DNA from 3 places in the Paenibacillus sp. J22R56 genome. Region 3 is predicted to be linked to each of the others. Evidence: riboswitches for the same ligand, from Rfam matches in the RefSeq annotation. Region 3 holds a riboswitch; each other region holds the start of a gene.

The links. A riboswitch is a leader RNA that binds a small molecule or an ion and turns the genes downstream of it on or off. The one in region 3 is predicted to bind ZMP and ZTP.
Region 1: it holds a riboswitch for ZMP and ZTP, as region 3 does, so the genes downstream of both, AC0YNT_RS17060 (NIPSNAP family protein) here and AC0YNT_RS15870 (IMP cyclohydrolase) in region 3, are expected to answer to the same signal.
Region 2: it holds a riboswitch for ZMP and ZTP, as region 3 does, so the genes downstream of both, rpiB (ribose 5-phosphate isomerase B) here and AC0YNT_RS15870 (IMP cyclohydrolase) in region 3, are expected to answer to the same signal.

Annotation. Positions count from the first base shown of each region.
Region 1 is NZ_JBWDNV010000006.1:420,383-424,550, forward strand. It holds gene AC0YNT_RS17050 (hypothetical protein) at 1-1,458, opposite strand, end outside; gene AC0YNT_RS17055 (hypothetical protein) at 1,890-2,204, opposite strand; gene AC0YNT_RS17060 (NIPSNAP family protein) at 2,256-2,582, opposite strand; ZMP/ZTP riboswitch at 2,722-2,802, opposite strand; partial or broken gene AC0YNT_RS17065 (DinB family protein) at 3,024-3,098, opposite strand; gene AC0YNT_RS17070 (hypothetical protein) at 3,234-3,680, opposite strand.
Region 2 is NZ_JBWDNV010000003.1:489,302-493,469, forward strand. It holds gene AC0YNT_RS10160 (manganese efflux pump MntP) at 109-621, shown strand; gene AC0YNT_RS10165 (low molecular weight protein arginine phosphatase) at 661-1,239, shown strand; ZMP/ZTP riboswitch at 1,326-1,406, shown strand; gene rpiB (ribose 5-phosphate isomerase B) at 1,538-1,996, shown strand; gene AC0YNT_RS10175 (TIGR01440 family protein) at 2,028-2,630, shown strand; gene AC0YNT_RS10180 (serine hydroxymethyltransferase) at 2,661-3,908, shown strand.
Region 3 is NZ_JBWDNV010000006.1:174,321-178,488, reverse strand. It holds gene AC0YNT_RS15875 (amidase family protein) at 142-1,632, shown strand; ZMP/ZTP riboswitch at 1,675-1,751, shown strand; gene AC0YNT_RS15870 (IMP cyclohydrolase) at 1,802-2,506, shown strand; gene AC0YNT_RS15865 (peptide ABC transporter permease) at 2,521-3,243, shown strand; gene AC0YNT_RS15860 (leucine-rich repeat domain-containing protein) at 3,330-4,168, shown strand, end outside.

The sequences.
Region 1 (4,168 bases), 250 kb from region 3:
GCCTGTATAATAGCTTACCATGTTGGAGCTTCCATCGGCTGTTACCAGCTTAAAATAGTAGTTTGTTTCCGGTAATAGGTTCGAAAGCACCGCTTGTTGAGATTTGAATACTGCTCCTGTTCGCACCCAAGTTAAACCTTTGTCTAAACTTGCATAAACCACCGCTTGTTTATTCCATGAGTCAGCTTCCAGTACAACAGTTGTTGGGGTGCTATAGGACACATCAACAGCTTTTCTAACTAAATTTGTTACATTAGAAGTAACATTGAAACTTGCCTTCCCTGTTTCCGTAAAATCCGCTTCGCGAGGTGTCCCTGAATAAGCCTTGCCACTAAAGGTTGCGCTGAAGGTTCCGCCATGACTTGGCATTTTCTTGTTCTTCAAAACAAGCGTAACGTCAACGCCATTGTAGGCGCTAAAATCCGTATTCTTTATGGAAACCGTCTTTCCACCGTCCGTTATTTCCACTTTGGTTCGAAAATCTTCATTCGAATTAATATCTCTAGCCCAGTTTCTTCCCGAATGGTTATAGTCTTTTGCGGCCGCGATAGCCGCATCATTTAATTGCACGAAGCCACGGCCAATTAGATCGAACGTATCCGTTGAGGAAGCTCTTATTCCATCCGGCAAATGAAAGGTTAACGTCCCGTATAAATATTTTCTTTCCGGGGTGGTTCTATGGATTGAGTATTCTAATATTACATCTTGAGTTTCACCTGCTGTATATTGCTGGAGGTTGGCTTTTAATGTGGATAGCTCGATTGTAAACTGCTTCGATGTTCCATCTTCAGCAACTACATTTAGTCTATCCTCATTTTTGATCTGATCAGATAACCTCTTTTCGATACCCGCACGATCTGTCACCGAGTATTGCTGAATCGAATGGTCGGTTGAGTCAATTTCGGCAAGCAATTGTTCCACATCATATTGAGGTATCATATAAATCGTGCTTCTGGCGTTGTCGATGCTTGATAGGTGAATAGCGTTATTCAGCATTCGGAGATCCGTGTTGGAGGAATTGGCCGGTTTAAAGTCATCTTTTTTTAATGAAATTTTAGAATTATTAATTTCCAGCCTGTACGATTTAGCTTTGTTAACGGCTGGTAAATTAGTTATCGCGTAGGCTATTCCATCTGTGCCCTTTAGTACATTCATTTTAGCTTTAGACAAATCCAGTTTATTCTTTCCATCACTTATAGAAATATAAGAAGGAACACTACCGCTTGTCATGTTCAATACGTCTATCGTTGAAGATGTCTTAAACGAAAAGGTATCCGACGCTCTTGTGTTAGACGAAAATCCAAGTGGAGTTATTTTCTTGGACTGTCCGTGATTATCCTGTTTCACTTGTTTCGAGCTGTCGTTAAGCTGCGGATTAGATGCAGCCCAGGCACCGTAAGCCAGACTAAACATCATAGTTAGAGCAATAATTGTGGATATTAGCAATTTTTTTCTCAACTTCACTCTCTCCTCTTTCTGTTTAATTGATTCAGTACTAGCATAGTTCAGTTTTGTTTGATGATTGTTAACTAGTCAATAATTGAGTACAAAGTTGTATTTCGTGATTTAACAGAAAAATTATCCCATTAACATAAAAAAACCGCGATTTACGCGGTCTTGCCGAGATAATTGTCATCCGATAATGATTCACCCTTCAAAAAAAATGACAGCTGATCTTGTGATCGGCTGTCATTTTTCTAGTTCAAAGGTATTAGCTTTTAAGTGTGTCTACGACCCGGTCAACCAAATCACAGGATGGCATCGATGTTCAGTGAAAATAAAGTATTAGACTGACCCAAAAAAAAACGAAACAGCAGCAGCCATGGACGAGAAAATAAAGTCCTAGACTGCTGCTGTTTTATTGAAGTATCGTTCCTCGTCCCTCGGTTTTAAGGGTTTATCTCACATATAATCAAGCGTGAACTTTTCTCCCTCCATAGGAAAGCTGGCAAGAATTCTAGTCGGTATTGTTCAACACGAATAAAGCGCGGAGGACCGAGTTCGTTCTCCATAAGCTCTCTCATTTTCAAAGCAGCTTGAGCTTTACAATGAGGACAAGTCATATATCTTTCAAAGTCTACTGCATTTAAAGGGGAATCAACGTCAACAACTTCAAGTACGTAACTTCCACAATCCGGACATTTGGTTGATAGGTTGGGGTTATTAGCCAATAGCTTTGCTGCATCTATCCATTCCTTCTTCATCCGAAACCTCCTGCATTGTGATGTCTGAACTAACGTTCTCCGTCCCTCGGTTCAATTTCCCAATCTGAAAAATTCAGCTTGATTCATAAAATATTCATCAATTTTTTCGACTATAAGCCCTCCGTTTTCTTCCGAGTTGCGTTTTACTTGAATCCATTCGATGTCTTTCTTAAACTGCTCCCATAGCCTTTGACGCTGCGCCATATCCTTAAATTCCATCACATAATATAGTTTATTTTGGCCTGTTGCATCTATCCAGAAATTCACGACCTTCATTCCCAGTCTAGTGAAAATTCTAAACGTATGCTCCTTAAATCTGTCTTGAATGGCATCCATTCGACCTTCGTAAATCGTATAGATTCGCAACTCGTATAGCATGTTATTTCCTCCCTGAATGAATCTGATTGGTAATCCAGCACCATCTATTTCGACTTTTTAAAAATCAGATCGAGCGCATTCTCTCTGGAATATCATGCTTACCTCCTAAAACACACAGAGGTAAGGGATACCTCTCCCTTACCTCTGCCCAGGCGTACGGCATATGACAATATGTGCTCCCTCGTGTGTCTCCACGTTTACGCCAGTCACACATACCAAATGTTTACTGTAATTATAGTTAGAATATTCACTGAAGTAAAGATGTTAATTTCGTTATCCCTTTACTTCAACAAAGGCTGAATGACTTTTCTTGTTTGAGATTATTATTTGCTATTCATTTTAGACAAAGCTCCAGTCAGCAACCAATCGCTGCTGTTTTTTCAACCCGTCTTATCCTCTCTTCATATCAGTCTATGAACGGGGCGGGAAGGGTGTCATAAACCCGCGCAGCAGTGTGATCGTCGATTGCCGTACTGCCCGGTAGTCTTCGGCCAATTGCGCGGTTGTCCAGCTTCCAACCTCCGTTCAAAATGAATTAAATGTATCTTAGCTTAGATCTTATATATAAACATTTATAGGCATTTAAAAAGACAATTAGATAATACTGTGCAATAAAAAAGCGCCTAATTATAGGCGCATTTTTATAACTTGTTATAACGTAATTGAAATAAGGTCACGATCCAGAACGATGTTACCATCTTGCGGCACGTCCCCAGCTACTCCGAAATGGTTAACAATAACATTTGAAGTAGCTGAAAGGATGACAACTACTTCATAGTGATCGTTGACATCAGCGAGATTTGTATTGAAAAATCTAAGGGAATTGGCTGGTATGGTAACGGTGTTGTTACCAATTCTTACTGGGGAATTGGTATCCCAATTAAAGACCATAACGGTTGCGGTTATCGGTGAAGATCTCCGATTCATGACTTCGGTATGGGCAAATGTTGTACTCGGATTTTTTTTGAGAACACCTGTGCTTCTAACAGTACCCGAAGTGGTGTTTTTCACCCGAACTTGCTTTTGTAACTGAGTGTTCAATTTTTTCTTCATCGCGCTGGTCTTTACTACTCTCTTAGCTGATGTTTTAATTTTCACTATATCATCTCCTATATTGGGGAATAATATAGTATATATAAAATTGATAGATTTGTTTGTGCGGTATTACTAGCAGATAAGCACTTTTAATAGAATTGAAAAACGCACTTTCCATTGTATGAGTGGATTTCAATACACACTAATAGACAGGATGGTCCGAATACGACGGCAGCCATGGACGAGAAATAGTTAATAGCTTAATAACTCGGATATTTATAGGCCACCGCCTCTGTATAGAAGTTCTTGTCCTAAGTTTTTGCATTCCCAACCAAGCTCTGCTTTATAAAAGTTCTGTGATACATGTGGTTCTTCAAAGGGATAAAAGCTTCCCATTTGAATGGTTTGCCAACAAGTAACAGAGTCTCTTGTATTGTAAAGAATCAACCTCTGGTCTATCCTGGACAGGGAATCCAGATATACCGTCAAAATCAACACTTCTATCATCTACCTCCTTCTTTCACCTTACAGAAATTTATTTTGACATATAG
Region 2 (4,168 bases), on a different contig from region 3:
TGTTTGTCCCCTTGTCCGCATATCTTGGTTAAGAATGGATGTGGACATGGGGGCGATAGCGTGACAGATGCAACTTTACATGCTGGACAATTCGCGACACTGCTCATAATGGCGGTTGCGCTAGGCATGGATGCATTTTCGTTAGGGATTGGAATTGGACTTAAAGGGATTCGTCTTCGTGATGTGCTGCGGCTAAGTGCGATCATTGCACTGTTCCATGTCATTATGCCGCTGGCAGGGATGTACGCCGGGCATTTCGTCAGTGGTCTGCTTGGCGACGTGGCTACAATGGCGGCAGGAGTGTTGCTGCTGCTTTTGGGCGGGCATATGATTTACAGTGCGCTTAGGGGAGAGGCTGTTCATTCGATCGACTACCGTTCCTCGATTGGAACGTTTTTATTCGCGTTTAGCGTTAGTATCGATTCCTTTTCTGTTGGCGTAACACTTGGTATGTTTGCAGCAGATATCGTGCTGACTGTACTGCTATTTGGTTTTTTCGGCGGATTAATGTCCGTGGGTGGCCTCCTGCTTGGGCGCAGGGTGAGCCAAAACCTCGGTGGGTATGGTGAAGCGCTTGGCGGGGCGATTTTATTAATATTTGGACTGTTATTTATACTTTAAAAATAAGACAGATTAGCGACGCAGAAAGGGGAATGCAGCATGACACGCATCTTGTTTGTTTGTACCGGCAATACATGCCGATCCCCGATGGCAGAAGCTATGCTGAGAGCGATGGCAAAGCAGCAGGGCGTTCCGCTTGAGGTTCGTTCAGCGGGGGTGTCAACAATAGACGGGCTGCCGATCTCGGCTCATGCGGCTACAACGCTGCGAGGCAAAGCCGTTGAACCTCAAGGTTCTTCACGGGCGCTTAGCGGTGAACTTGTTGCTTGGGCAGACTTGATTCTGACCATGACATCGGGGCATAAACGAAATCTAATTAATTGGTTTCCTGAGGCGGTGGATAAAGCCTATACGCTTAAGGAATACGTCAATCAAGATACGGATGTACAGGCGGATATTGAGGAGTTAGAGCGTCTATTTACTGAGATGCATATGAAGCAGGTGCTGGGCCAGCAGCTGTCGACTGCAGAGCGGACACGACTCCTTGAGCTTGAACGCCGCATTCCAAGCTTTGATATTGCCGATCCTTTTGGCGGTACACTTAGCATGTATGAAAGCTGTGCTTCAGAGATTGAAGTGAGTTTGAAAACCTTGCTGAGGATGCTCAAAAAGGGATGAAATTCCATGCTGAAATTAGGCTGAATTTAGCCATTTAAGCGATTGATTTCTAACGATGAATCGGCTATCATGGAGGTAACAAAGACGGTTTCCGATGTAACTGGCGACGGAAGTGGGTAACCACGGTGGAGCATCGGAACATACGGCCGGTCGCCTGGGCAAAGAGCAGCATGCTATTGAGCATGTCATGCTCTTTTTTTCGTCTTTTCTACGGAATTTAGGTATAATAAGTCCGTATGATTCGACAAACAGATACTTATTTTGCTAACGACGCTGCAAAATAACAGGAGGGTTTACGTTGAAAATTGCAATTGGTGCAGATCATGCGGGTTACCGGTTGAAAGATGAAATCGTTCCGTTCCTTTTATCGCAAGGACATGAGATTGAAGATTTGGGCTGTGACTGCAATCAATCTGTTGATTATCCCGATTATGCACTGCCGGTAGCAGATAAAGTAGCAAGTGGTCAGGCTGACCGCGGCATTCTTATTTGCGGTACAGGCATTGGCATGTCGATTGCGGCTAATAAAGTGCCGGGTATTCGATGCGCTTTGGTGCATGACATGTTCTCGGCGCAGGCAACTCGCGAGCATAATGATACGAATGTACTTGCTATGGGCGAACGCATTATCGGCCCGGGCTTAGCACAGGAAATTGTCCGCATCTGGCTGGAAACGCCATTTTCGAATGGTGAGCGTCATGCAGGACGTGTTCAGAAAGTGAAGCAAATCGAACAGCAATATACTGTGCATCCTTAAGATCGATACGATATAGAAGGAGCGGTGCAGCATGAGCAATCACGAGGAATTAGCTTCAATTGCAAGTGATGTGGAGACGATTGTTCGAGAACTTGTTTCAGCCGGAGGGCTGAAAGCCGGACAACTGCTTGTTATCGGCACCAGTACAAGTGAAGTGCTGGGCCACCGTATCGGCACATCCGGAACGCTGGAGACGGCCGCACAGATTTATGCGGGAGTTGAAGCGGTACGGAGCGAGATTGGATTTTATCCTGTTTTTCAATGCTGTGAGCATTTGAATCGGGCACTTGTTCTCCCTCGTGAGGCTGCAGACAAATTTGGTCTGGACGAGGTTGCAGCGGTACCTGTTCCGAAAGCAGGCGGTTCGATGGCGGCGTATGCTTACCGGCACTTGCCGGAAGCTTGTCTGGTTGAAACGGTGGAAGCACATGCCGGTATCGATATCGGTGATACCTTCATCGGCATGCATCTCCGCCGGGTTGCCGTGCCAGTTAGACCTTCGATCAGGTCGATTGGTGCAGCTCATGTGACGATGGCTTTTACAAGGCCTAAGCTCATTGGCGGAACCCGTGCAGTGTACACTTTGGAAGAGAGCGGCCTGGCGTCAGAGCAGACGTCGGGATCATGTGATTAATTTTAATTTGGGAGGCTTTTCACAATGACAATGGAAAACTTACGTAACCAAGATCCTGAAGTATTAAAGGCAATGGGCCTTGAACTGCAACGCCAACGCGATAACATCGAGCTGATCGCATCCGAGAACATCGTTAGCGAAGCGGTTATCGAAGCATTGGGTTCGGTATTGACGAATAAATATGCAGAAGGCTACCCAGGCAAACGCTTCTACGGCGGCTGCGAGCATGTTGACATTGTGGAAGATATCGCACGTGATCGTGCAAAAGAAATTTTCGGTGCTGAGCATGCGAACGTACAACCACACTCCGGTGCACAAGCAAACATGGCGGTATACCTTGCTGTTCTGAAGCCTGGCGATACGGTACTTGGTATGAACCTGGCACACGGCGGTCACTTGACGCACGGCAGCCCGGTTAATGCATCTGGTCTTTTGTACAACTTTGTAGCTTATGGCGTAGACGAAGAAACTTTCACAATCAACTATGAGGAAGTGCGTAAAGCGGCATTCAAACACCGTCCTCGCCTGATCGTAGCTGGCGCGAGTGCATACCCTCGTACAATCGACTTCGAAAAAATGGGCAAAATCGCTGAAGACGTAGGCGCATTGTTCATGGTTGATATGGCACATATCGCAGGTCTTGTGGCAGCTGGTCTGCACCCAAGCCCAGTGCCTCACGCACACTTTGTAACAACAACAACACACAAAACGCTTCGTGGTCCTCGCGGCGGTATGATTCTGTGTCGTCAACCTTGGGCAGCAGCAATCGATAAAGCGGTATTCCCTGGTTCGCAAGGCGGCCCATTGATGCATGTTATTGCAGCTAAAGCTGTTGCATTCGGCGAAGTTCTTCAACCGTCATGGAAAGAATATGCACAACAAGTTATTAATAACGCAAAAGTATTGTCCGAGACGCTGATCTCCGAAGGCATCAACATCGTATCCGGCGGTACTGACAACCACTTGATGCTGGTTGATACTCGCAGCCTTAACATCACAGGTAAAGCTGCTGAGCATGTGCTTGATTCGATCGGTATTACAGCGAACAAGAACGCAATTCCATTTGATCCAACAAGCCCGTTCATTACAAGCGGTATCCGTCTTGGTACTCCAGCTGCAACTTCCCGCGGCATGGATGAGAAAGCAATGAAAGTCATTGGCGAAGTGATCGCGATGACGCTGAAAAATCCTAATGACGAAGCCGTACTGGCGAAAGCGACTGGCATGGTTCGTGATTTGACAGCTCAATACCCGCTTTACCCGAACATGAAATACTAATTTTATTTGTTTCTTCAAAGACTGCCCTTCAGGTCATCCTTGACCTGAAGGGCAGTCTTTTTTTTATGGTGAATTAACCCTTTGCGATTGCAGCATCCTATAGGAGGCAGGTATTAAGCTTCTACATGAATCGTCAATATTCGACAATTTACGAAATGTAATTTCTGGGGAGTGACAAAACATAAATAAATATTGTATATTTATCTACGGTATATTAAATTAACATTAATATTGTGCTAATTCGGCGTGAACATATGTAA
Region 3 (4,168 bases):
GGGCCGCTTTTTTCACATGACATATGACTTTTCGTTATTAGGCTCAGATTAGCATAGCTATAATTATTTTTTTCTCTCTACAATCTGGCTATAAATGGTAAGATGGTAATAAAGTGTTATTACAAGAGGAGAGTAAGTCTAATGGACAATACAATAGATGTAAATTTAATAGAAGTGGACATCGTTTCTTTGCAAGCAGCTATGGAAACAGGTGCGTTATCGTCGGAATCTTGCGTTCGCTGGTATTTGGACCGCATTGAGCAGTTAAATCCGGTGCTGAAAGCTGTTCTAGAAGTTAACCCGGATGCAATCGAGGTAGCAAGGGCGCTAGATGCGGAGCGGGAGGGACAGGGACCCCGTGGACCACTACATGGCATCCCGATCTTGCTTAAAGACAATATCGACACAGGTGACCGCATGCATACTAGTGCAGGTTCAGTCGCTCTTGCAGAACATTTCGCTCCGAAAGATTCGGGTGTAGCCGCACAACTAAGAGCTGCGGGAGCAGTGTTCCTTGGGAAGGCAAACATGACGGAATGGGCCAATTATATGTCATATATGATGTGGGCAGGGTATAGCTCCAGAGGCGGCCTGACACTGAATCCTTACGGTCCTGGAGAGTTGTTCGTAGGTGGCTCAAGTTCTGGCTCAGGTGCAGCAGTTGCCGCGAATTTGTGCGCCGCTTCTATCGGAACTGAGACCTCTGGTTCAATTATTAACCCATCCTCACAAAACAACATTGTTGGTATAAAGCCGACCATTGGGCTTGTCAGTCGAACAGGTATTATCCCAATTACGCAAAGTCAAGATTCAGCTGGTCCAATGACAAGGTCGGTAAGGGACGCTGCAATTTTGCTCGGAGCCATGACGGAGGTTGATCCACAGGATGCTGCCATGCAAGATAATAGGCGAATAGCATATAAGGATTATACCCCTTTCTTGGATGCAAAAGGTTTGGAAGGTGCGCGAATTGGCGTTCCGCGTCACTATTTTCAAGGACTGGACAAAGCTAGGGCCGAGATAATAGAGCAGGCGATCGTTTTGTTCAAGGAACAAGGTGCTATCGTGATCGACCCGGTAACATTGCCTTGCGAAAGTGCAAAATGGGACTGGGATGTCATGCAATACGAGTTCAAAAAAGGGTTAAATGATTATTTGGCTAACGCTGGACCCGGCGCATCTGTACGGACCTTAGATGAACTCATCGCCTATAATGAAGCAAATAGCGATATCGCGTTGAAATATGGTCAAGGCACACTGATTTTCTCGAATAGGACAAGTGGTACATTGTCTGAACCGGAGTACTTCGAGAGTTTGCGACTTAACCACGAGTTTTCAAGGGAACAAGGCATTGACCATGCGATACGGGAATATCAGCTGGATGCACTGTTGTTTCTGGGCAATGAGGATGGGCTCGATTTGTCTGCACGCGCAGGGTATCCTGCCATTACCGTGCCAGGCGGATACGCGGAAACAGGCATCATAGCCGCAGGTGGATACACAACCAAAGGACCTCAAGGTATCACATTCGTTGGAACTGCCTACAGTGAGCCTGTTCTTTTCCGATTAGCCTATGCCTACGAACAAGCGAGTAAATACCGTTACGCACCGGCTGATCCGATAACTAATTGATTGATTTTTCTGGAAGTACTTAGTATGATGTGAAGTAATTTAAAACTTATATGTGACTGGCGAACATGGGGATCCATGAGGAAGCATATAAGCTACGGCCGTACGCCTGGGCAGAGGTAAGGGGATTATCCCCTTACCTCTTTATGTTTACCCGAGAGGAGCAAGCGAAGTGAAAACAGCACAAACCGAATTATTTGATAAACCATATCCCGGCAGGACGCTTATTGCAGGGATGACTCCTTCTGGAACGCATTATGTACAGGTGTATTGGATTATGGGCAGAAGCGTGAACAGTCGTAACCGTGTCTTCGAACGAGAAGGAAACAGCGTCAAGAACCAAGCATTTGATCCTGCACAAATGGAAGATCCATCACTCATTATTTATTACCCTATTCGTCATTGGGAGAACATGCATATTGTCTCGAATGGTGATCAAACGGATACGATCTATGAGGGGCTTCATCATAATCGAACCTTCGAACAATCATTACTGCTCAGAGAGTTTGAGCCGGATGCCCCTCATTTTACTCCAAGAATTTCGGCGGTGATTAACACAGAACTTAAACAGTACGCTTTGTCGATACTAAAAACACAGGATAACGACCCAACCGTTTGCTTACGACAAAGTTATTCATACAGTAATTTCAAAAGAGGTATTGGTCACTGCATTCACACCTACAACGGCGAGCAGGATGGTGTGTTAAAACCATTCGAAGGGGAACCTTTCGAGGTGCCATTATTCGATTTTATTAATGAGATAGCAGACTACTACTGGGAACGTATTAATAAGGAAAATAAAATCTCGTTGTTGGTGAAGTTTATTGATGTATCGAATCACGATATTCAATTCGAGTTTCGAAATAAGCTTTCATAAGTAGGAGATAACGGATGAAGAAAAAGGAAATTAGAGATTTAATCTATATAAGCAAAAACCAGCGTGAGGCGAATTGTTTTTATTCTTATGGGATTGAATTCTATGAATTTATGAATGGGGTAACGAATAGACCGGAGAATCTTATTTTACTAAAGCATGATTTTCATAACGAAAACTGGAATCAGCATTCCAGATTTGATTATGTAACAAAGGAAGAAATTAATGAACTGATCGAAGATAACGTTTATCGCTATGGAGATTTTGTTTGGGTGGACTTCTCGAAAGAAGAGGATTTAGATAAATTAAGCAGCAATGCCATTGCGGAGTTATTGTTTTTCAGTCACCTTGCCAGGCCGCTTACTCGGATACCCAAAATAAGATTTGCCTATCATGCACATGATGATGGCTGGTTTAACAAGCTTTATGTGACCGATTTACAAGATTACGAGATTCTATTAGCCAATGTGATTCCTTCGAAACTCCGCAAGTTAACGGGAAGAAAAATGAAAGATATCCCTCAGGATGTTGCATCAGCACTATTGGAAAACACAAATGATGGTTTATTCATTGATTTATCAAGACTAATAAAGAGTAGAGCTGAGTTGAAAATACCTATAACAACGATCGGCCATTTCACAGATATGGACGAAGTATATAACTTTAAGGAAGAGGTTAGGGAGTACAAGCTCTGGTTAGTCTACTCACAGAAATTATGGAAGCTAATAAAGGAAGAATAAGTTGAACTTTTTTCAATCCATTACGTCTAATGTTCATAAAGGAATTTATGGAAAGTATTGGATTGTAAGGAAAGGTGACTAATGAGATGAGAATGTATACAGATCCTAGAGGCGAAGCCTACGAGCAGATCATTGATTTGGCAATACGTAATTCGGAATGTTTTGTACTGGGGGAAAAGATGCCTGTTGATATGGCCGAGTGTAGGTACATAAAGGTATTAGAAGCGTTGGAGCCGTATCTGATGAAAACAATCGTTATCCAAAACGGAAATATGGATGAAGTTATACGAATAAAAAATAGTTATAACAGTCATGCCTTTTATTCTGCGGGAACTTATTATATCTATAGATGCTGTGAAGGAAGCGGGAACCTGCTCAAGCAATTAGCAAACCGTCTTTCGGATTGGATTTATCCTAACCTGCCGGAAGACTTGTGTTTCTTGAAAGATGGCGGGGGAGATTACCTCTATTCGGTTGTGCATGAAGATATGTATGGTTTAGATGTAACGGAGCAAGAAGCAATTGATTTGATGAATCGAATAACAGGGCTCTTTTTGAAAATAGAGGCTCACAAGGATCTAAATCGACTGCTGGATGATGCCATTAAGCATCAGACTGATAAGCTGTATATCAGTGGATATAGACTAACAGAGCTGCCTGAGAGAATCCGGGAGCTTACAGAGCTTCGTGAACTGGAGATTTTTGAACAGGATCTTTATCGTCTACCTGAAGAATTGTTCGAGTTAAACAAACTTGAACGTTTGAAAATCCTGACTGCTGATTTGGAGAGTATTCCCGCTTCTATAGCCAGGCTGAAGAACCTGAGACAGCTTTCCATCCAATGTGCAAGCTCGGATCGGCCGACTCCCGGCTATCAGGCGAAGCCTAAGGAAGAGATCGGCATAAACCACATTCCACCGGAGAT